DNA from 4 places in the Phyllobacterium sp. SB3 genome. Region 3 is predicted to be linked to each of the others. Evidence: predicted binding sites of a transcription regulator. Region 3 holds the regulator's gene; each other region holds the start of a gene.
The links. The regulator LexA, encoded in region 3, represses DNA repair genes until DNA is damaged. The targets are predictions, from matches to a motif close to TGTTCNNNNTGTGTTCNG.

Region 1 (5,088 bases), 200 kb from region 3:
ACCGCTCCATGGACTCGCCAGCTTCGGCCAGCACCTTGCGGTTGGTGACAAAACGGTTGCCCTTGACGGCAAAAATGAAACCGTCCGGCACCTGACCAGCCCATTTGGCAAAGGTTTCCGGCTTCTGTGTGCCATAATAGGTGCTGTTGATCTCTATTGTCTGGAGATGCTGGCCCGCATAATTGAGTTCTTTGGCTTGCGCGAGACCTTCAGGATAGAAGGTTCCGCGCCATGGTTCGAAAATCCAGCCGCCGATACCTGCGCGAATGGTGCCCGCCATCTCAATCTCCTCCCTCTAACCGGGTGGAAACGACCACCCAGCTTTTGTACTTAACCGAACCTCTTCTATTCCGCTGCGGCCTGTGCCCTGTGTCCCGGGCGGCGCCGCAAAAGCTCTTTCAGGAACTGACCTGTGTAAGAGCGTTCGACATCGACAATATCCTCCGGTCGCCCGACTGCAACGATCTCACCCCCGCCATCGCCGCCTTCCGGCCCCAGATCAATCACCCAATCCGCAGTTTTGATGACTTCGAGATTATGCTCGATCACCACAACCGTATTACCCTGATCCACAAGCTCATGCAAAACTTCAAGAAGTTTTGCTACGTCATGGAAATGCAGGCCAGTTGTTGGTTCATCCAGAATGTAGAGTGTCCGTCCCGTTGCCTTGCGGGATAGTTCCTTGGCAAGCTTGATGCGCTGCGCTTCGCCGCCGGAAAGCGTATTTGCCTGCTGGCCGACATGGATATAACCAAGCCCGACTTTGGCCAGTGTCTGCAATTTGTCACGAACGGCGGGGACCGCAGCAAAGAACTCGGCACCTTCTTCAACAGTCATATCGAGCACGTCGGCAATCGATTTGCCCTTGAACAGAACTTCCAGTGTTTCGCGGTTGTAACGTTTGCCGTGACAGACATCGCAGGTGACATAGACGTCAGGCAGGAAGTGCATTTCGATCTTGATAACGCCATCGCCCTGACATGCTTCGCAGCGCCCACCTTTAACGTTGAACGAAAAGCGACCAGGCTGATAACCCCGCGCCTTGGCTTCGGGCAAACCGGCAAACCAGTCGCGGATTGGCGTGAACGCGCCCGTATAGGTAGCTGGATTGGAACGCGGCGTGCGTCCGATCGGCGACTGATCGATATCAATGACCTTGTCGAGAAATTCGAGCCCCTCAATATGATCATGCTCGGCAGGATGTTCACGCGAACCCATGATCCGGCGCGATGCGGCTTTGAACAGCGTCTCGATAAGGAATGTTGACTTTCCGCCACCCGAAACGCCGGTTACGGCGGTGAAGGTACCCAGCGGAATTTCTGCCGAGACGTTTTTCAGATTGTTGCCCCGCGCTCCGGCAATCTTGATCCGCTTTTTGTTGACCTTGCGGCGTTCCGCCGGAACAGCCACTTCTATCTCGCCGGACAGATATTTGCCGGTCAGAGATTTCGGGCTCGCCATAATGTCTGCCGGACTGCCTTCCGCAATGATTTCGCCACCGTGAATACCGGCTGCGGGGCCGATATCAACAACGTAATCTGCGGTCAGAATCGCGTCTTCATCATGTTCAACGACGATGACCGTGTTTCCAAGATCGCGCAGGTGACGCAATGTCTTGAGCAATTGTTCGTTATCACGCTGATGCAGGCCGATGGATGGCTCATCCAGAACATAGAGTACGCCGGTGAGACCTGAGCCAATCTGCGATGCAAGCCGGATGCGCTGGCTTTCGCCGCCCGATAATGTGCCTGAATTACGTGAAAGCGCGAGATAATCGAGGCCGACATCGTTGAGAAACCGCAGGCGTTCGCGAATTTCCTTGAGAATACGCGCCGCGATCTCAGTCTGTTTCTCATTGAAACTCTTGTCGATATCGCTGAACCATGCATCCGCATGACGAATGGATTTCTCAGTGATCTGACCGATGTGCAGGCCACCAATTTTCACGGCGAGCGCTTCGGGCTTCAGACGATAACCTTTGCAGGCCGGGCAGGGCGTGCCGGACATGAAGCGTTCTATTTCCTCACGCGACCAGGCAGAATCCGTCTCTTTCCAGCGGCGCTCCAGATTGGGAATGACACCCTCGAATGATTTGGTCGTGCGGTAAGAGCGCAGGCCATCATCATAGGAGAATGCGATCTCGCGGCTGCCGGTGCCATAAAGAATAGCCTCGCGTGCATCCTCATTCAGGTCGCGCCAGCGATCGCCAAGCTTGAATCCGTAGGCTTCACCAAGCGCCTGCAACGTCTGGCTGTAGTAGGGAGAACTTGACTTCGCCCAAGGCGCAATCGCGCCGTTTTTCAGCGTCAACGCCTCGTCCGGAATGATCATCGTCGGATCGATTGCCTTTTGCGTACCAAGGCCATCGCAGGTCGGGCAGGCGCCAAACGGATTATTGAACGAGAACAGGCGCGGTTCAATTTCCGTGATGGTAAAGCCTGACACGGGGCAGGCAAATTTTTCCGAGAACATGATACGCTCATGCGTTTCGTTCTTGGATTTATTGGCCGATTCACTGGACGTTTCATCCGCAGGTAGCGGCTTGTCAGCAAATTCCGCAATAGCGATGCCATCAGCAAGTTTCAGGCAGGTTTCCAGGCTATCAGCGAGGCGCGCAGAAATGTCCGGGCGTACGACGATACGGTCGACCACAACGTCGATGTCGTGCTTGTACTTCTTGTCCAGCGCCGGGACATCCGCGATTTCATAGAATGTGCCATCGACCTTTACACGCTGAAAGCCGCGTTTTTGCAGGTCAGCGAGTTCCTTGCGATATTCGCCCTTACGACCACGCACGATAGGCGCGAGAATGAACAGGCGAGCGCCTTCCTCAAGTGCCATGACGCGGTCCACCATCTGGCTGACGGTCTGACTCTCGATCGGCAATCCTGTTGCCGGCGAATAGGGAACGCCAACGCGTGCATAAAGCAGGCGCAGATAGTCATAAATCTCTGTGACAGTTCCCACTGTCGAGCGCGGATTGCGGCTGGTTGTCTTCTGTTCAATGGAAATTGCAGGAGACAGGCCGTCGATCTGGTCGACATCCGGCTTCTGCATCATTTCCAGAAATTGCCGCGCATAAGCCGAAAGACTTTCGACATAGCGTCTCTGACCTTCGGCATAGATCGTATCAAAGGCGAGGGATGATTTGCCCGAACCGGACAAGCCGGTCATGACAATCAGCTTGTCCCGCGGCAGGTCAAGATCGATATTCTTCAAATTATGTTCGCGCGCACCGCGAATGGAAATGTACTTCTGATCGCTCATGTTCGTTCGCCTTTGACAGGGCATGCCGCTATTTTGGGGAATTGCTCTCTAGGAGAAGCGTTCCCTTTATTTAGTGCGTTATGGATAATTTACGAGGCCGGGTTTTACCCACCGTCTTGAATCACCATAGCCATGTTGACATTGTTAGAGCAAGTGATAGAACAAAGAAAGAACAAAAATTACGGACACTGACTCTTGACGTTTGTGAATGTGTTCGACGGCGGGCTGACGGCTGATACGTCCATCAGAGATGATCGAAGTATGTAAGCAGTGCGGGAATGTCTCCTGACAAATCTGGCAGGAGTGTTGCATTGGAGATTGAAGCACGGTTCGGTAACGAGTTGTATATTGTGGATAGTGGCAATCAATTGTCCGCCGCTGCCACGGCTTCTGTATGATAGCCAAAATTTAAAATTGGAATTTGTGGAGTTTTTAACATGGCAGGCAGTGTCAACAAGGTCATTTTGGTTGGAAATCTTGGCGCTGACCCGGAAGTCCGGCGGCTTGGTTCAGGCGATCCCGTTGTAAATCTGCGTATTGCGACCTCGGAAAGCTGGCGCGACAAGAATAGCGGAGAACGCAAGGAAAAGACCGAATGGCATCAGGTTGTCATCTTTAATGACAATCTTGCCAAAGTTGCCGAACAGTACCTGAAGAAGGGCATGAAGGTTTATCTGGAAGGTGCGCTTCAAACCCGTAAGTGGCAGGACCAGACTGGCAATGACCGCTATTCGACAGAAGTAGTATTGCAAAAATTCCGTGGTGAACTGCAAATGCTGGATTCGCGCGGTGAGGGTGCGGGAGCTGGCGGCGGACGTTCATTCGAGAGCAATTCCGGTCGCGGGCAAGTGGGTGATGATCGCGGCGGCTCCGATTTCGGCCGCTCCAATGCAGGTAGTTCTTCCAGCTCAAGCGGCGGGAACTTCTCGCGCGATCTCGACGACGAAATTCCGTTCTGATCTGCGCTGCTTGATTGCACCATAAACTGATTGAGCGTGCCGGGTGACTTTGTATAGTCATTCGGCACAAATCGCATTTAAGCCGAGCTTATTCCGACTAGTAACGGCTGGCCGGAGTGGCCCGTCAGTCGCTTTATGCGCTTCGTTGAACCATCGAAATGATTATCTCGTAAAGCTCGTTCTTAGCCTGTAACGGTGTGATATCGCCGCCCACTGCGGCATTCGACAAGCCTTCAGCGGCACCAAGCATTCCCCATAGTCCCGCTGATGAAACACCTTCTACGCCAGAAAAAGCATCCAGAAGGCCTCTGCATTTTTCTATGAAGATCGCTTCAAAATCGTGCTTTATTTTTTCAAGTTCCGGTGAACCTTTCAGCGCTGCAATGATACCAGGTATTTCACGTCCCTGTGTGAGAACACAATCGACATACGAAGAAGCGATCGTCTTGGCGACATCAATCAAACTGTGCGCTGCACGTTCAAGGGCGGCATCCATGATTGCAGTCTGACGGGCATCAAACTCCATAAAGAGAGCCGCGAGCAAACCGGGGCGCGTGCCGAAATGATCATAGACGACCGGTTTGGTGACGCCCGACTGCTCGGCGAGGCGCCCGAGCGTCAGGGCTTCTGTTCCTTCGTCCCGTATCAGCCGCCATGAGACATCCAGCAATTGACGATGCCGTGCCTGCCTTGAAAGTCGCTGACGTGGAGAGGATTGGGAAGGAAGGTTTGTAGATTCTGTGCTTGACATCGCTATATACCAAAAGTAACTTACTAAAAGTATATAGTATTGTACTGCTATCTGCAACCGCTCTTCAGGAGTTATCGACATGCATGCGCTTATTGTTATCTCGCACCCGGA
Region 2 (5,088 bases), 100 kb from region 3:
CGGCTGAAAGCCAAGGGCTTTGATGCCGCTACGGAGATAGCCGAGATTTCGCCCCTCCGTCGCCAGTGGACGGCGTTTAGAGCATCGATGGGCTGAATTTAGATACGCTTGCATGAACTTTTTGCGTGGTTCGCCCTTCGACAAGCTCAGGACGCTCACTATGAGGAAGGTGGTTGATTGCAGAACAGCAATAATTGCATCGTCCGCAATTGCCCATGCAGTCTCCCACCTTCCTCATGGTGAGCCCCGTCGAACCACGCAGCAGGAGGGTGCAACCTTGTCTAGATATCCAATTCCTCAACAAATGCAGCCCGGTCCTGAATAAAGCGGAACCGTGCATCCGGTCTCGTTCCCATCAGGTCATCGACGGCAAGACGGGTTTCATTCGCCCATTCTTCGTCGATCTGGACACGAAGCAATGTGCGCTTCTTGCGATCCATGGTCGTTTCCTTGAGCTGATCAGCGCGCATTTCACCAAGTCCCTTGAAGCGCCCGATTTCAATCTTCCCACGACCCGTGAAAAGCGTCTTCATCAACTCATCCTTGTGGGCATCATCCCGCGCATAGGCGACTGTACCGCCTTGGGCGATCCGGTACAGGGGCGGAACGCCCAAGAACAGGTGGCCGTTGCGGATAAGATCCGGCATTTCCTGATAGAAGAACGTGATGAGGAGCGAAGCGATATGAGCGCCATCAACGTCGGCGTCGGTCATTATAATAATGCGGTCGTAACGCAAATCTTCATCGCGATACTTCGACCGCGTTCCGCAACCAAGCGCCTGAATGAGATCGCCAATCTGCTGGTTTGCCGTCATCTTTTCGCGGCCAGCGCTTACGACGTTCAGTATCTTGCCGCGTAGAGGCAATACGGCCTGCGTCGCGCGATCACGTGCCTGCTTGGCGGAACCACCTGCGGAATCACCCTCGACGATAAAGAGTTCTGCGCCAAGCGCGCCAGTTTGACTGCAATCGGCCAGTTTGCCGGGCAGGCGCAGCTTCTTGACCGCTGATTTGCGGTTTACTTCTTTTTCCTGACGGCGTTTCACGCGCTCTTCCGCGCGATCCACTACCCAATCGAGCAGTTTGGATGCTTCCTGTGGAGAGGCAGCAAGCCAATGATCAAATGGATCGCGGATAGCATTTTCCACGAGGCGCTGTGCCTCGACAGTTGCAAGCTTGTCCTTGGTCTGTCCGACAAACTCCGGCTCGCGGATAAATACAGACAGCATGGCGGCGGACGAAATCATCACGTCATCTGTGGTGATGATGGAAGCGCGCTTGTTGTTTGTCAGTTCCGCATAGGCCTTCAAGCCACGGGTGAGGGCAATGCGTAGTCCGGCTTCGTGGGTGCCACCTTCGCCTGTGGGAATGGTATTGCAGTAGGAGTTTACGAAACCGTCCCCGCCATACCATGCAACTGCCCATTCCATCGAACCGTGCCCGCCGGACTTCTCGGTCTTTCCGGCAAACATTTCGCGGGTAATCTGAAAATCCTTGCCGAGCGAAGCGCCAAGGTAATCTTTCAATCCCCCGGGGAAGTGGAAAACAGCCTTATCAGGCGTCGGATCTTTTGGATCAAGCAATGATGGAGCACAATTCCAGCGAATCTCAACGCCGCCGAACAGATAAGCCTTCGAGCGTGCCATCTTGTAGAGGCGCGCGGGATCGAACTTTGCGTCCTGGCCGAAGATTTCGGCGTCCGGATGGAAGGTCACGCGGGTACCACGCCGGTTCTGTACTTCACCGACCTCTTCAAGCGGGCCAAGTGCCTTGCCGCGCGAGAAGCGCTGACGATAAAGGCGGCGGTTGCGGGCAACTTCGACCTCAAGATGATCGGACAGCGCATTGACCACAGAAACGCCAACACCATGCAGACCACCGGAGGTTTCATAAACCTTGGAGTCGAATTTGCCACCCGAATGCAGCGTGGTCATGATGACTTCGAGCGCGGATTTGTCCTTGAATTTCGGATGCGCATCTATCGGGATACCACGACCATTATCCATCACGGACAAGTAGCCGTTTTCGTCAAGGTCGATATCGATGAAGTTGGCATGGCCGGCAACGGCCTCATCCATGGAGTTATCAATGATTTCAGCAAAAAGGTGATGCAGGGCACGCTCATCCGTGCCCCCGATATACATACCCGGACGACGGCGGACAGGCTCGAGACCTTCAAGAACCTCAATGTCGGAAGCGTTATAATTGCCGCTGCTTTCCGGAACAGCGCGCAGAGGGGCTCTTGCGGCAGCGGATTGCGCTGGTGCAATTGGAGCCGCAGTGGCAGCCTGAGGAGCAGTATCGGCTTTCTTTGCCGGTGCAACTGCTTCCTGCCGCTCGCGAGCAGTTTTCACAATTGCTGAAAATAGATCGTTATTATCATCCATGGCAGGCCAATATTCTGTCGTTTCGAATCACTTCTGATCTTTGCATGGTTCGATGTTAAACGCGATGGGCGTTCGCTATATGTTCCAGAGGTCACCGTCGAACAAAGCGGTGAATCCCCATATTTTACGCGGCTTTGAGCGTTGCGACGCGATCTTCCAGCTGACTGATCCGGTCGCCAAGCTTTTCGTGGTAATTCTTGAGTATCCGGAGTTCTGCATTGATTGTTGCGGCATCTTCTGCTGCATCTGCCGGAGCCTGACCAATGCCATGCATTAACCAGGTCGGTGTCACGCCGAGAAATCCTGCAAGCATGACCAATCTGTTGGCGCGGGGTTCTGAGCGATCGGACTCCCATGCAAGAATTGTCTGGGTCTTTACACCAATACGTTCGGCAACCTGCGATACGCTCATGGATTTGACATCGCGTGCCCGCAACAGCCTGCCGCCCATGGTGTCCATGTCTGGTGTTTCGGTCATGATGTTTGAATGAAAATTCATTGAATTCTCCAGTTTCTTCTTGTTTTTTCAGTCTTGGGAGGGCCCTTTGCAACATTTACGGCCTGAAAAGTCAAATTCCGTAGCTATTTTGCGAGTTTGTTGGCGCGCCGAGATTGCTTTTTCTGATGGAGTGGATATGCCGAAAGTCCCACCGGCAGGCTTTCCTCAGAAAGGTCAAGGCAATGGAAAATACGACCTCACAGCAAGTGCGGGGCGTTTCTGCAATGGCCATCGCCATGTTTTTCCTGCCGATGATGGACGCGATTGCAAAATGGCTTGCGGTATTTGACAGCTTGCCGCCCGCAACCGCCACGCTTTTCAGGTTTGTCGTACAGACTATTCTGACAATGATGATTATTGTCCCGATGACGGGATTCAAATCACTGAAGCCGGTAAAACTTTGGGGAAACCTGTTTCGCGGCTTCCTTATGGGTATTGGCAGCCTGTGTTTCTATGCCGCTGTGAAGTACATGCCACTTGCTGATGCAATGGCTGTATTTTTTGTCGAGCCGTTAATGTTGACTGTGTTGTCAGCGCTCATCTTGAAAGAGCAGGTTGGGTGGGGGCGGCGTATTGCCGTTGCAATCGGCTTCATCGGAACGTTGATTGTGATCCAGCCAAGCTGGGAACTGTTTGGTTGGATATCGCTGTTGCCGCTTGGCACTGCTGCTGTTTTTGCGATCTATCTTATCCTTAACCGCCGCTATGGCACGGTCGATACACCCCTTGTCATGCAGCTTTACGCCGGGCTTGGCGGGACAATCACCGTTTTGCTGGCTCTGATCCCCGCCGCGATACTGGGCATTCAGGACATGACTTTCGCCATGCCAGGCAATGCCATGTCGTGGTTCCTGCTTTTCATGATGGGATTGATAGCCACAATCGGCCATCTCCTTATTACGCAGGCGTCACGCCTCGCTCCGGCTTCGTTGCTGGCACCCTTTCAATATCTTGAGATTGTCATGGCAGTACTCATCGGGCTTCTGGTTTTCAATGATTTTCCAACACCCTCTAAATGGGTCGGGATCATCATAATCGTGGCGTCCGGCGCTTATCTGATCTGGCGCGAGGGGAAGAAACGTGAAGTTTCGGAACCTGCATACAATTGACAGACAGCGGTTGAGCAAAAATGTGTTTCACAATAGAAACAAAGATCTGTTGGGAGGTCTAAGTGTTTAAAAAGATTCTGATTGCCAATCGCGGCGAGATTGCATGTCGCGTTATCAAATCCGCGCGCGAGATGGGTATTGCAACTGTAGCGGTCTATTCCGACGCCGATCGCGATGCCGTGCATGTCGAAATGGCTGATGAGGCTGTGCACATTGGCCCTGCCGCTGCATCCGAAAGCTACCTCATTCCTGAAAAGATCATTGCAGCCTGCAAGGAGACGGGAGCTGAGGCGGTACACCCCGGCTATGGCTTTCTTTCAGAGCGCGCTGCCTTTTGTGAAGCTTTGGAAAAGCAGGGCATCATCTTTATCGGCCCGAAGCCACGGGCAATCATTGCCATGGGCGATAAGATCGAGTCCAAGAAATTTGCCAGTGAAGCGAAGGTTAGCACGGTTCCAGGCTCGCCGGATGTGATTAAAGACATTGCGCATGCCGAGCGGATCGCGGGAGAAATTGGCTATCCGGTCATGATCAAGGCTTCCGCTGGCGGCGGCGGAAAGGGTATGCGCATCGCCTGGGATGAGGCAGAAGTGCGCGATGGCTTCGAACGGGCCACTTCGGAAGCCCGTAACTCCTTCGGCGATGATCGCGTTTTCATTGAAAAATTCATTGTTGACCCGCGTCATATCGAAATTCAGGTGCTGGCTGATGGATTCGGCAACTGCATTTATCTCGGCGAACGTGAATGTTCCGTACAGCGGCGTAACCAGAAAGTGGTTGAAGAAGCGCCATCGCCTTTTCTGGATGAAGCAACCCGCAAGGCGATGGGCGAACAGGCCGTCGCCTTGTCAAAGGCGGTTGATTACCAGAGTGCGGGTACTGTGGAATTCATCGTCGACAAGGATCGCAATTTTTACTTCCTTGAGATGAACACGCGTTTGCAGGTGGAACATCCGGTAACCGAACTGATTACTGGCATTGATCTGGTTGAGCAGATGATCCGTATTGCAGCGGGTGAGAAGCTTGCAATCAAGCAAAGCGATGTGAAGCTCAATGGTTGGGCTGTCGAGAGCCGTCTGTATGCGGAAGACCC
Region 3 (5,088 bases):
CTCGCCCTCTTTGCCCACCGGAAGCGGCGCAACGTCGAATTTACCTTTGATGGCGCTGTCTGCACCCTGGCTTAGAGAATAAGCATAGGGCCAGTTTCTCATGAACACGGAATTGCCCGTTTGCCAGACACCACGCGACTCTTCTTCCTGATAAGCCAACGCACCTTTCGGCGAAATTGTATCGATCCAGCCTTTCGCGCGATCGATAGCCGCAATTGCATCAGGATTATTGATCGAAATTGTACCGTCTGCCTCGACGATCTGGCCACCACCGGATGATTTGACCCACTCCAGAGCGTTACAGGTCAGGCCCTCATAAGCGTTTCCCTGAAATACAAATCCATATATTCCCTTGTTACCGGCTTGACGCTCGGCATCCTGTATTTCCTTGGCGGTCGCAGCCATTTCATCCCAGGTTTTCGGGACCGGTTTCTTGTATTTCTCAAGAAGATCCTTGCGATAGTAAAGCGCGGGTGCGTCCGTATATAACGGTAAAGCTACGAGCTTTCCGTCAACGGTTTGACTTTCAATAATTGAAGGGAAATGCTGATCGACGACGTCTTTCGCCGCTTCAGTCAAGTCGAGGAACTGTTCCGATAGCTGCGGCGCCCAAACCACGTCGGTCTTGTAGACATCAATGTCGGTGTTTCCGGCGGCCAGCCAAAGGCGGTACTGGCCGAAATTGTCCGAGCTGCTGGATGGCATGGCAACAATCGAAACTTTATTTCCAGTCTCTTTCTCAAACCGGTCAAGCTGCTTGCGTAGCTCAGCAGTCTCATTACCGGTCGAGCTGTAAACTATAGAAAGATTTGCCGCGTAGGCACCGGAAGACAGAAGCGCTGCAAGCAGGGCACCTGCAAGAATTGAACTCTTTTTCATAAACCCTCCCAAAAATGTTTGATGGATCGCCAGTGCCGGACGGCAGGTAACCCCAATCGATAAACCCCTCCTCAAGCGCATCAGTGATGAAATTAACCAATCCAAAGCGCTTTGGATGGAAGGTGTCAAAACGCAAATCGATTGTCAATAAATAGTTTATGAACGCCTGTAATCGTACAAATAAAATTGTTCTGATCATTTAAAGCGCTTTGAAGTATGGTTATAGTAAGCTGAGTTAGATGATGGACCGCACAGATCGGAACGTAGTTTGGACATCCGGCATGAAGCTTAAAGAACTTGCTGATAAACTCAGCCTTTCGCAGACGACAGTTAGCCGGGCATTGAACGGCTATCCTGAAGTCAATGAAGCGACGCGCGAGCGGGTCAACAAGGCGGCGTTAAAGTTCGGCTATAGTGCAAATGCAAATGCCCGGCGGCTCGCCATGGGCCGCGTTGGCGCCATCGGCATTATCGTTCCCGCTGAATCAAGCCAGCGTTTCGGACCGCACACAGCCGAGTTTCTTGCCGGCTTGGCAGAACGCCTTGCGCATGACGAAATAGACTTCCTCATCAGTCCTCTCGTCGACAATGATGAAATCTCGGTCTACAAGCGCCTGATTTCCAGCAAGCGCGTCGATGCCATCATTGTCTCTCACCCGTCTCTCGTGGATGAGCGCGTTTCGATGCTGATCGACGCAAAGTTTCCTTTTGTTCTGCATGGACGCACCAATGTCGGCAAACCGCACGCGTGGCTCGACATCGATAATCAGGGCGCGTTTTATCAGGCGGCGAGCCATTTGCTTGATCTCGGGCACCGCCATATCGCCATGATCGATGGCTTGAGGGGGTTCACATTCTCCGAACATCGCGAGCTTGGTTATCGGCAAGCACTTGGCGAACGCGGTATTGAAATAGATTCGCGGTTCATCGTGCATGACCGTTTCTCCGATGAAATCGGCTTCCGCGAAACGCAGCGCCTGCTTGCATGCACACCACAGCCGACGGCTATTATTGCGGGATCAATGATGACTGCTCTGGGCGTCGCTCGTGCCGTACGCAATAATGGCTATCAACTCGGCAAACAGGTGTCGCTCATCACGCATGATGACGTTTTCCCCTATCTCAACGCCAGCAACATGGTGCCATCGATGACCACGACGCGGTCGTCGATGCGGGCTGCGGCCACCCGGATTGCTGAAATGCTCGTGCGCGTGCTTGATGGAGAGCCAGTTGATGACATTCACGAACTTTGGCCGGTGGACCTTATTGTCCGCCAGTCAAGCGGGCCTCCTGTAAGCAGCTAATCGGCGCTTCTCGCCTTTTTCACAACGTTTCGTCTAATTTTTACCGTCGTGTGCTATAAGTGGCTGGTTTATACCAGATATTAATCCTTGTGGAACACAACTGGAACATATAGTGTTTGTTCTGGTTTTGTTTTTCCGATTCCACGCTGAAGGATCGCCCCATGCTCACGCGCAAACAACATGAACTTCTGCTTTTCATTCATGAACGGTTGAAGGAAACGGGTATCCCTCCCTCATTTGATGAGATGAAGGATGCCTTGGATCTCGCATCCAAATCGGGCATCCACCGCCTTATCACAGCGCTGGAGGAACGAGGCTTTATTCGGCGCCTTGCAAATAGGGCCCGGGCCCTGGAAGTGCTCCGCCTTCCGGATTCGATAGCGCCGGGACTGAATGCCCAGCGTAAGTTCTCCCCAAGTGTCATAGAAGGCAGCCTCGGCCGCAATATTGCGCCGCCTCGCCCTCAAGCAAGCTCAGCAGACATCGTTGCTGCAAACATGATCAGTATTCCGGTTATGGGCCGGATTGCTGCCGGTGTGCCTATCGCTGCAATCCAGAACCAGACTCATATGCTGAACCTTCCGCCAGATATGATTGGCAGCGGCGAGCACTATGCACTTGAGGTCAAGGGTGACTCCATGATCGAGGCCGGAATTTTTGATGGCGACACCGTTGTCATAAAACGCGGCGATACAGCCAGCCCCGGTGAAATCGTCGTTGCTCTTGTTGACGATGAGGAAGCAACCTTGAAGCGGTTCCGGCGCAAGGGTGCATCAATTGCACTTGAAGCAGCGAATCCAGCCTATGAAACACGAATTTTTGGACCAGACCGGGTTCAGGTGCAGGGCAAATTGGTCGGCCTGATACGTCGCTATTGAGTTGCGGCATCAGGAGCAGGAATGGGCTCGCTGAAAGAATACGCTCCTGCAGGGCGTTGTTACGAAAGCTGCCAGAGTTCTCCTTTGAGCGCTTGTCAGGAAGATTTCGCGCAGCACGTGAATAATTGCGATAGGTATTCCAGGGTCGATTAGATTGCCCAACAGCATATGTCATCTGGGCAGTTTGCAGGCGGTGTGAAAGTGCATCCGCCGGGTTTTTCGATTCTGAATTATTTTTGGATTGCGAATTGTCGAAGCTTATTTCCATCGCCCCTTTAATTGCCAGATCGCGTTTTGAAATCGTCAATACGCCAGCATCCCGGCACGTAGGGGCTTCGGCTGCATAGGCAAGAATAACAATATCACCTGACATGCATGCATCGGTCATTTTTTCAGGATCGTCCGTATATGCAAGAACCAGTCCTCCCGGCTCCCGTGCGGTGCAAACCCGCTCAAAGCATTCGAATTGCGTGTCGTTGACAGCAAGCCCAGCTCCTACAGGCTTAATGAGTTCATCTGCACCATATCCTTGCTGCCAGTTTTTCAGATGAAATGCGCTTCCCACTGCCCTGTTGATGGCGAGGTTTCCTTCGCTGGTCCTTAGAGCAACGAGTTTGCCGTCTTCTGAAATCATTATGCTCGGCTCGTTCGAATTCCCCATGACAATAAACGCCAATACAAGAAGCGGTAAAGCACACAACCGCAGCCACGTTGAAAGAAACACCAGCAGCAGAAGCGCTGTGGCCAAAAGAATAAGCGTCAACGGGGGCATCAAGCCAAGGTTTCCGCTGGGCGAGTGGGATGCCACAGCTTTTGCGATGATGATGACCAATTCAATACCCTGCCCCATGACAGCGAACGGCAGCCAATCGAGATCGAAAGGCATGGCGAGCAGGCCAAGTACGGCAAACGGCATCACCAGTATTGAGACAACCGGCAATGCCAGTGCGTTTCCAATCAGTCCGAAGGGAGCTGTATTGTTGAAATGATAAGCTGCAAAAATTGCGCTGGCTGTTCCTGCGACGAGCGAAGTCATGGCGATACCACCAACATAGTTCAACGCTCGCGACGGAATTGACCACATCCCGTATCCCGTCCCCTTCCCCCGACGACTTCGCTTTAATTGATACCGAGACCACCAGCCGTAAAAGGCGATAAGCGCTGCCGTCGCTGAGTATGACATCTGAAATCCGGGACCTAAAATTTCATGCGGTGAAATGGCCAAAGTGATACATGCCGCAATAGCAAGATTGCGCATGGAGATCGCCGACCGGTCAACTGTTACCGCCAGCAGCATAACGGCAAGCATCACAAAACTTCGTTGTGCCGCAACATCGGCGCCCGAAAGCAGGAGATAGAATGCGGAGCCCAGCAAAGCGATGACGGCAGCGAATTTCTTAACCGGATAACGGACCGATGCATTTGGAAACAGGGCGAATACTGCTCGCAGCCCGCCTATGATAATTGCTGCGACCAAAGCCATGTGAAAACCGGAGATCGACAATATGTGAGACAAACCACTTAAACGCATGGCGTTGTTCGTATCATCGCTTATTCCGTCACGCTGCCCGGTCACGAGCGACGTTGCAATATCGCCCGGTTCCCCCTTGATATTATGCAGAATGCGCTGGGTCAGTTGCTGGCGAATATTGCTCACAGTCAACAGTGCGGCTGCCAGCAGTCCCTGTTTTGGCGGAACATGGATTTTTTCCGGAGAACCAAGCAAAAAGCCATTGGCTCCTATCCCGCGATAATAGTTGTAAAAGGCAAAATCATAATTGCCCGGGCGCACAGGGCCTGATTGCGGACGCAGATGGACGAGCCCGTGCAATCCATCTCCCACACGGATGTCTCGCGGCATTTTGCGTGCCGAAACGGTGACCCGATCGGGGCCAAAGCGCAGAGACGGACGCTCGGTAGCAAGCACATCCATGGTAACTCGCCAGCCACCCCTTGCATCCCTTGTTATTGCTGAAACGCGCCCTGTCATACGGGTTGTCACTTCAGAGCCCAGCATTGGCGTCGCG
Region 4 (5,088 bases), on a different contig from region 3:
GCTTGGTGTGTTTGTGCTCGGTGAGGCGGTGACGCCGATAAAGGCGCTCGGACTAGTGCTCGCCGTAACCGGGGTGCTGTTGCTGGCGCGATAAGCAACAAACTCACAATCCCTACCCAGGCGGTGCTCGCCCACGCCCCTCCCTACGCCTCTGAGCGGAGCGGACCTTGCCGAGATGGGCGCATATGAGCCCGCGGTAGTTCAAGGATCGTGACCCCGTCACAGGCGCATTCCGAGGCGCGCGTCGGGTCAGACGCTGCCAGCCGGCGCATGTCAGAAATTGCCGCCTATTTGACATTTAAGACATAGCCAGTTGGGCTTACGTTGGAAACACGGAAGAAGCACGGTGCTTCTCCTCTCAATCATGATGCGCGCCGCAAGAAAGCCGACGCCGAGATATGGAGTCTGAGATGGACACCCCCCTTCTTGAAATGCTCAGGGCTGACGGCTGGCTGAGGGAAGTCAACGCGATCGGTGGCGACTGGCGCGCCGCTGACAACGGCGCCACCCAGGATGTGTCCGACCCTGCCACGGGAACCGTAATTGGCACCATTGCCTGGTCGGGGGCGACAGAAACCAGGGCCGCGATCGAGGCGGCACACGTGGCTTTCAAGTCTTGGTCCCAAACTCTGGCCTCTGAGCGCGCGGCGGCCTTGCTGCGGATGGCCGCGATCATGCGCGAGAATGTCGAGCTGCTTGCGTCAATGCTGACGCTCGAGCAAGGCAAGCCGCTAGCCGAGGCCCGCACCGAGGTCCTGCTGAGCGCGAACTACGTACAGTGGTTCGGTGAAGAGGCCCGGCGCATCAATGGAGAGATCATCCCGTCGCCCTGGAAGAACAATCAGATTCTCATCACCCGGGAACCGGTGGGTGTGGTCGCCGCTATCTCACCCTGGAATTTCCCGATGTCGATGCTTTCGCGCAAGATCGCGCCCGCGCTCGCCGCCGGCTGCACCGTTATCGTCAAGCCGTCGGAGCTGACGCCTTATTGCGGGCTCGTCTATGCGGTGATCGCCGAGAAGGCGGGTCTGCCCGCTGGCGTCGTCAACGTCGTGACCGGCGACAGCAAGGCGATCGGCGGTGAGCTGACCTCCAACCCGCTCGTGCGCAAGCTGACCTTTACCGGGTCTACGCGCGTCGGAAAACTGCTTTACCAGCAGTCCGCCGACACAATGAAAAAGCTCTCAATGGAACTCGGCGGAAACGCGCCCTTCATCGTGTTCGACGATGCCGACATCGATCAGGCCGTCGAGGGTGCTATCGCGGGCAAGTATCGTAACAGCGGTCAGACCTGCGTCTGCACCAACCGCTTCTACGTCCAGGATGGCGTTTATGAGGAGTTCGCTGCCCGGCTGACAGAACGTGTTCGGGAGATGAAGGTCGGCTCAGGGTTCGACGATGGCGTCGTCCAGGGTCCGCTGATCAACGAAGCGGCCATAGCAAAGGTAGAAGCCCATGTATCGGACGCTGTCGGGCACGGCGGCGTGATCCTCACCGGCGGCAAGCCCCATGAGCTTGGCGGCACCTTTTACGAGCCTACGGTTATCCGGAACGCGAACGCCGCGATGCTGCTAGCGCGCGAAGAGACTTTCGGTCCGGTCGCGGCACTGTTCCCCTTCACGGATGAGGCCGAGGCGATCGAAGCTGCGAACGCATCCGAATTCGGCCTTGCCGCATATTTCTACACCCGCGATCTGGCGCGCGCATTCCGGGTCGGACGCGCGCTCGAAGCCGGTATGGTTGGCGTCAACGAAGGCCTCATCACCACGGAAGTTGCGCCGTTCGGAGGCGTCAAGGACAGCGGGATCGGTCGCGAGGGCTCCGTGCTCGGCATCGAAGAATATCTGCAGGTCAAATACATGAGCCTTGGCGGTCTTTGACGCAAAGCAGGTCCGCGCCGGATCACAGCGGAACTTGCCCCCGAACCGCCGCCGCGGATCGAACAGCGCCCCCCGTTGATCGTCGACGGGCGACGCACGTCGGCGGGCCATTTCGCGCCCAGCCGTTCAGTCCCTTGCTTAGAGGGATATGTGGTTGGCAAACGCCGGCCTGTCGTTCTGGCTCCGCGACAAGGCCATCTGAATCACGAGCGGCTACGAAATCGCCTTGACTCTTGGGCATCAAAAACAGAACAAATAGCGAACATGATGCTGAACCCGTCCCCGGAGGTCAACAAAGGAATTGCGGCCGAGCCCCGCCATAGAGTCGTTGCGCGCGCAGATCGAGAAGATAGAAGGCAGAGGCCGGCGCGTTCAATCGGTGCTCCCGTTCGGGATCTCCGATATGGACTCGCGTCTTCCCAGCAAGGGCCTCGCGCTCGGCGCCCTGCACGAGATTGCGGGCGGCGGCAACGGCGCGATTGACGGCGCTGCCGCCGCGCTGTTCGCTGCTGGCATCGCTGCCAGGACGCGCGGCAAGGTGCTGTGGGTCATCACCCGGCAGGACCTGTTCGCCCCGGCGCTAGCTCAGGCGGGCCTCGCGCCCGATCGGGTCATCTATGTAGAGGCCGGCAACGACAAGACCGTTCTGGCCTGCCTGGAAGAGGGATTGCGCCATGGTGGACTCGGCGCGGTTGTCGGCGAGGTCACCCGGCTCGACATGACCGCCTCGCGCAGGCTCCAGCTCTGCGCTGAGGAGAGCGGCACCGTCAGCATCGCGCTCCGGCGTTGGCGGCGCCAGACCGAGGCCGCCGATTTCGGCCAACCCACGGCCGCCTCAACGCGATGGCGCATCTCGGTCATGCCCTCGGCGGCGCTGCCGGTCCCCGGCGTCGGCCGACACCGCTGGCTGGTCGAGTTGATCCGCGCCCGCGCGGGCGAAAGTGCAGATTTTGTGATGGAGGCGTGTGATGCAGCGGGTCGTCTCGCTCTTCCTGCCGAGTTGGTCGATCGACCGGCATCGGCGGAAGGCCGGCGACGCGGCGCCTCCGGTTGAGGCGCCGCTCGTCCTGATTGGCCGTGACGGAAGAAGGGAGGTCGTGCTGGCGGCGGACGCGGCGGCCCAGGCCGCCGGGGTGCGCGTCGGAATGCCGGCGACCAAAGCTCGCGTTCTCACGCCCGGCCTCATCGTCCATCCCCATGACGCACGCGGCGACGCCGAGGCCCTCGACCGGCTCGCGCTCTGGATACTCCGGCGCTATGCGCCGATCGCCGCCGCCGACCCGCCCGACGGCATCGTCATCGATTCCACCGGCGCCGATCACCTCCACGGCGGCGAAGCGGCCATGCTCACCGGCCTGGTCGACCGGCTCGCGGCCTCCGGTGTGCGCACTCGCGCCGCCGTCGCCGACACCTGGGGCGCTGCGCACGCCATCGCGCGCTATGTCGACAAGCCGACCATCGTCGCCCCCACCGGCCACGGCGCGGCCATCCTCGGCCGCCTGCCGCTGGCGGCGTTGCGTCTGCCGGCCGAAATGCTGGAGGCGCTGCACGTCCTCGGCTTCGAGCGGGTCACCGATCTCCTGGCCCAACCGCGCGCGCCGCTGACGCTACGCTTCGGCCCGCAATTGGGGCGCAGGCTCGACCAAGCCGCCGGAAAGCTCAGCGAGCCGATCGAGCCTATCCGGCCGGAGGAGTTGATCCAGGTGAAGCGCAATTTCGCGGAACCGATCTCAGCCGCCGAGACCATCGCCCGTTATATCGGCAAGCTGGTGGTCCAGCTCTGCGCTGAGCTGGAGGCTAAGGGCCTCGGCGCCAAGCGGCTCGACCTCATCTGTCACCGCGTCGACAATCACCGCCAAGCCGTGCGTGTCGGCACGGCGCTGCCTGTGCGTGACGCCAAGCGGCTGACCCGGCTGCTCTGCGACAAGATCGAGACCATCGAGCCCGGTTTCGGCATCGAGGTGCTCAGCTTGACGGCGACGCTCGCTGAGCCGCTCACCGAGAAGCAAACCCTGACCGCCATGGTCGACGACGGAGTGCCGGACGTATCCGACTTGGTCGACACCCTCATCAACCGCGTCGGCGAGCACAGCCTCTACCGCGCCCAGCCGGTGGCGACCGAGGTCCCCGAGCGCTCCGTCTGCCGCATTCCGCCCATGGCCCCGGAGACCGGCGCGACCTGGACGAGCCGCTGGCCGCGCCCCTCGCGCCTGCTGACGCCGCCCGAACCGATCGAGACCATGGCCCTGCTGCCGGACCACCCGCCGGTGTCCTTCACCTGGCGGGGAATCCGCCGGCGGGTGCGCCGGGCAGATGGGCCCGAGCGCATCCGGGGCGAATGGTGGCTGCGCGACGCCGAGACCACCGCCGTGCGTGACTATTTCAGGATCGAGGACGACAGCGGCGAGCGTTTCTGGGTCTATCGGTCCGGCGACGGCGAAGACCCGAACACCGGCTCGCAGCGCTGGTTCATCCACGGGATATTCGGATGAGCGCGAGCCGCTACGTCGAGCTGCAGGTCACGTCGCATTTCTCGTTTCTGCGAGGGGCGTCCTCCTGCGACGAGCTGTTCGCCCAGGCGGCCGCGCAGGGCATCGAGGCGCTGGCGATCGCAGATCGCAATTCGCTCGCCGGCATCGTGCGCGCCATGGAGGCCGCAAAGGCGACGGGCGTACGCCTAATCGTTGGATGTCGCTTGGATCTTTCCGATGGCATGTCGGTGTTGGTCTATCCGACCGACCGCGCCGCGTATGGGCGCCTCTGCCGGCTGCTCTCGCTCGGAAAGACGCGCGGGGGCAAGGCGAAGTGCATCCTCGAATGGGACGATGTCGTCGCCTATGGCGACGGCTTGATCGCCATCCTCGTCACCGACCAGGCCGACGAGACCTGCGGCCTTCGTCTGCGCAGGCTGCGCGCGGCGTTCGACGACCGGGCTTATCTCGCACTTACCCTGCAGCGCCGGCCGAATGACCAGCTCCGCATCCATGAACTGGCGACGCTCGCCGCGCGGATGCGCGTGCCGACTGTCGTCACCAACGACGTGCTTTACCATGCCCCCGAGCGGCGCATGCTCCAGGACGTGGTGACCTGCATTCGGCACAACATCACCATCGACGAAATCGGCGATCACCGCGAGTATGGCGACCGCTACCTGAAACCGCCCGCCGAGATGTTCCGGCTCTTCCCGCGCAATCCGGAGGCAGTCGCC

Region 1: uvrA (excinuclease ABC subunit UvrA) is a predicted target of LexA. The motif match lies at 3,425-3,442, and genes of this name have one in related genera.
Region 2: parE (DNA topoisomerase IV subunit B) is a predicted target of LexA. The motif match lies at 2,457-2,474, and genes of this name have one in related genera.
Region 4: ABKW30_RS28620 (damage-inducible protein) is a predicted target of LexA. The motif match lies at 2,128-2,145, and genes of this name have one in related genera.

The regions. Positions count from the first base shown of each region.
Region 1 is NZ_JBDYKI010000004.1:334,577-339,664, forward strand. It holds gene ABKW30_RS17095 (DUF72 domain-containing protein) at 1-286, opposite strand, end outside; gene uvrA (excinuclease ABC subunit UvrA) at 346-3,267, opposite strand; gene ABKW30_RS17105 (single-stranded DNA-binding protein) at 3,705-4,226, shown strand; gene ABKW30_RS17110 (TetR/AcrR family transcriptional regulator) at 4,360-4,977, opposite strand; gene ABKW30_RS17115 (NAD(P)H-dependent oxidoreductase) at 5,057-5,088, shown strand, end outside.
Region 2 is NZ_JBDYKI010000004.1:643,285-648,372, reverse strand. It holds gene ABKW30_RS18545 (phytoene/squalene synthase family protein) at 1-96, shown strand, start outside; gene parE (DNA topoisomerase IV subunit B) at 282-2,387, opposite strand; gene ABKW30_RS18535 (helix-turn-helix transcriptional regulator) at 2,512-2,886, opposite strand; gene ABKW30_RS18530 (EamA family transporter) at 3,069-3,995, shown strand; gene ABKW30_RS18525 (acetyl/propionyl/methylcrotonyl-CoA carboxylase subunit alpha) at 4,058-5,088, shown strand, end outside.
Region 3 is NZ_JBDYKI010000004.1:539,468-544,555, forward strand. It holds gene ABKW30_RS18065 (ABC transporter substrate-binding protein) at 1-879, opposite strand, end outside; gene ABKW30_RS18070 (substrate-binding domain-containing protein) at 1,161-2,183, shown strand; gene lexA (transcriptional repressor LexA) at 2,345-3,061, shown strand; partial or broken gene ABKW30_RS18080 (ComEC/Rec2 family competence protein) at 3,789-5,088, opposite strand, start outside.
Region 4 is NZ_JBDYKI010000015.1:725-5,812, forward strand. It holds gene ABKW30_RS28610 (EamA family transporter) at 1-94, shown strand, start outside; gene ABKW30_RS28615 (NAD-dependent succinate-semialdehyde dehydrogenase) at 411-1,880, shown strand; gene ABKW30_RS28620 (damage-inducible protein) at 2,182-2,934, shown strand; gene ABKW30_RS28625 (DNA polymerase Y family protein) at 2,849-4,372, shown strand; gene ABKW30_RS28630 (error-prone DNA polymerase) at 4,369-5,088, shown strand, end outside.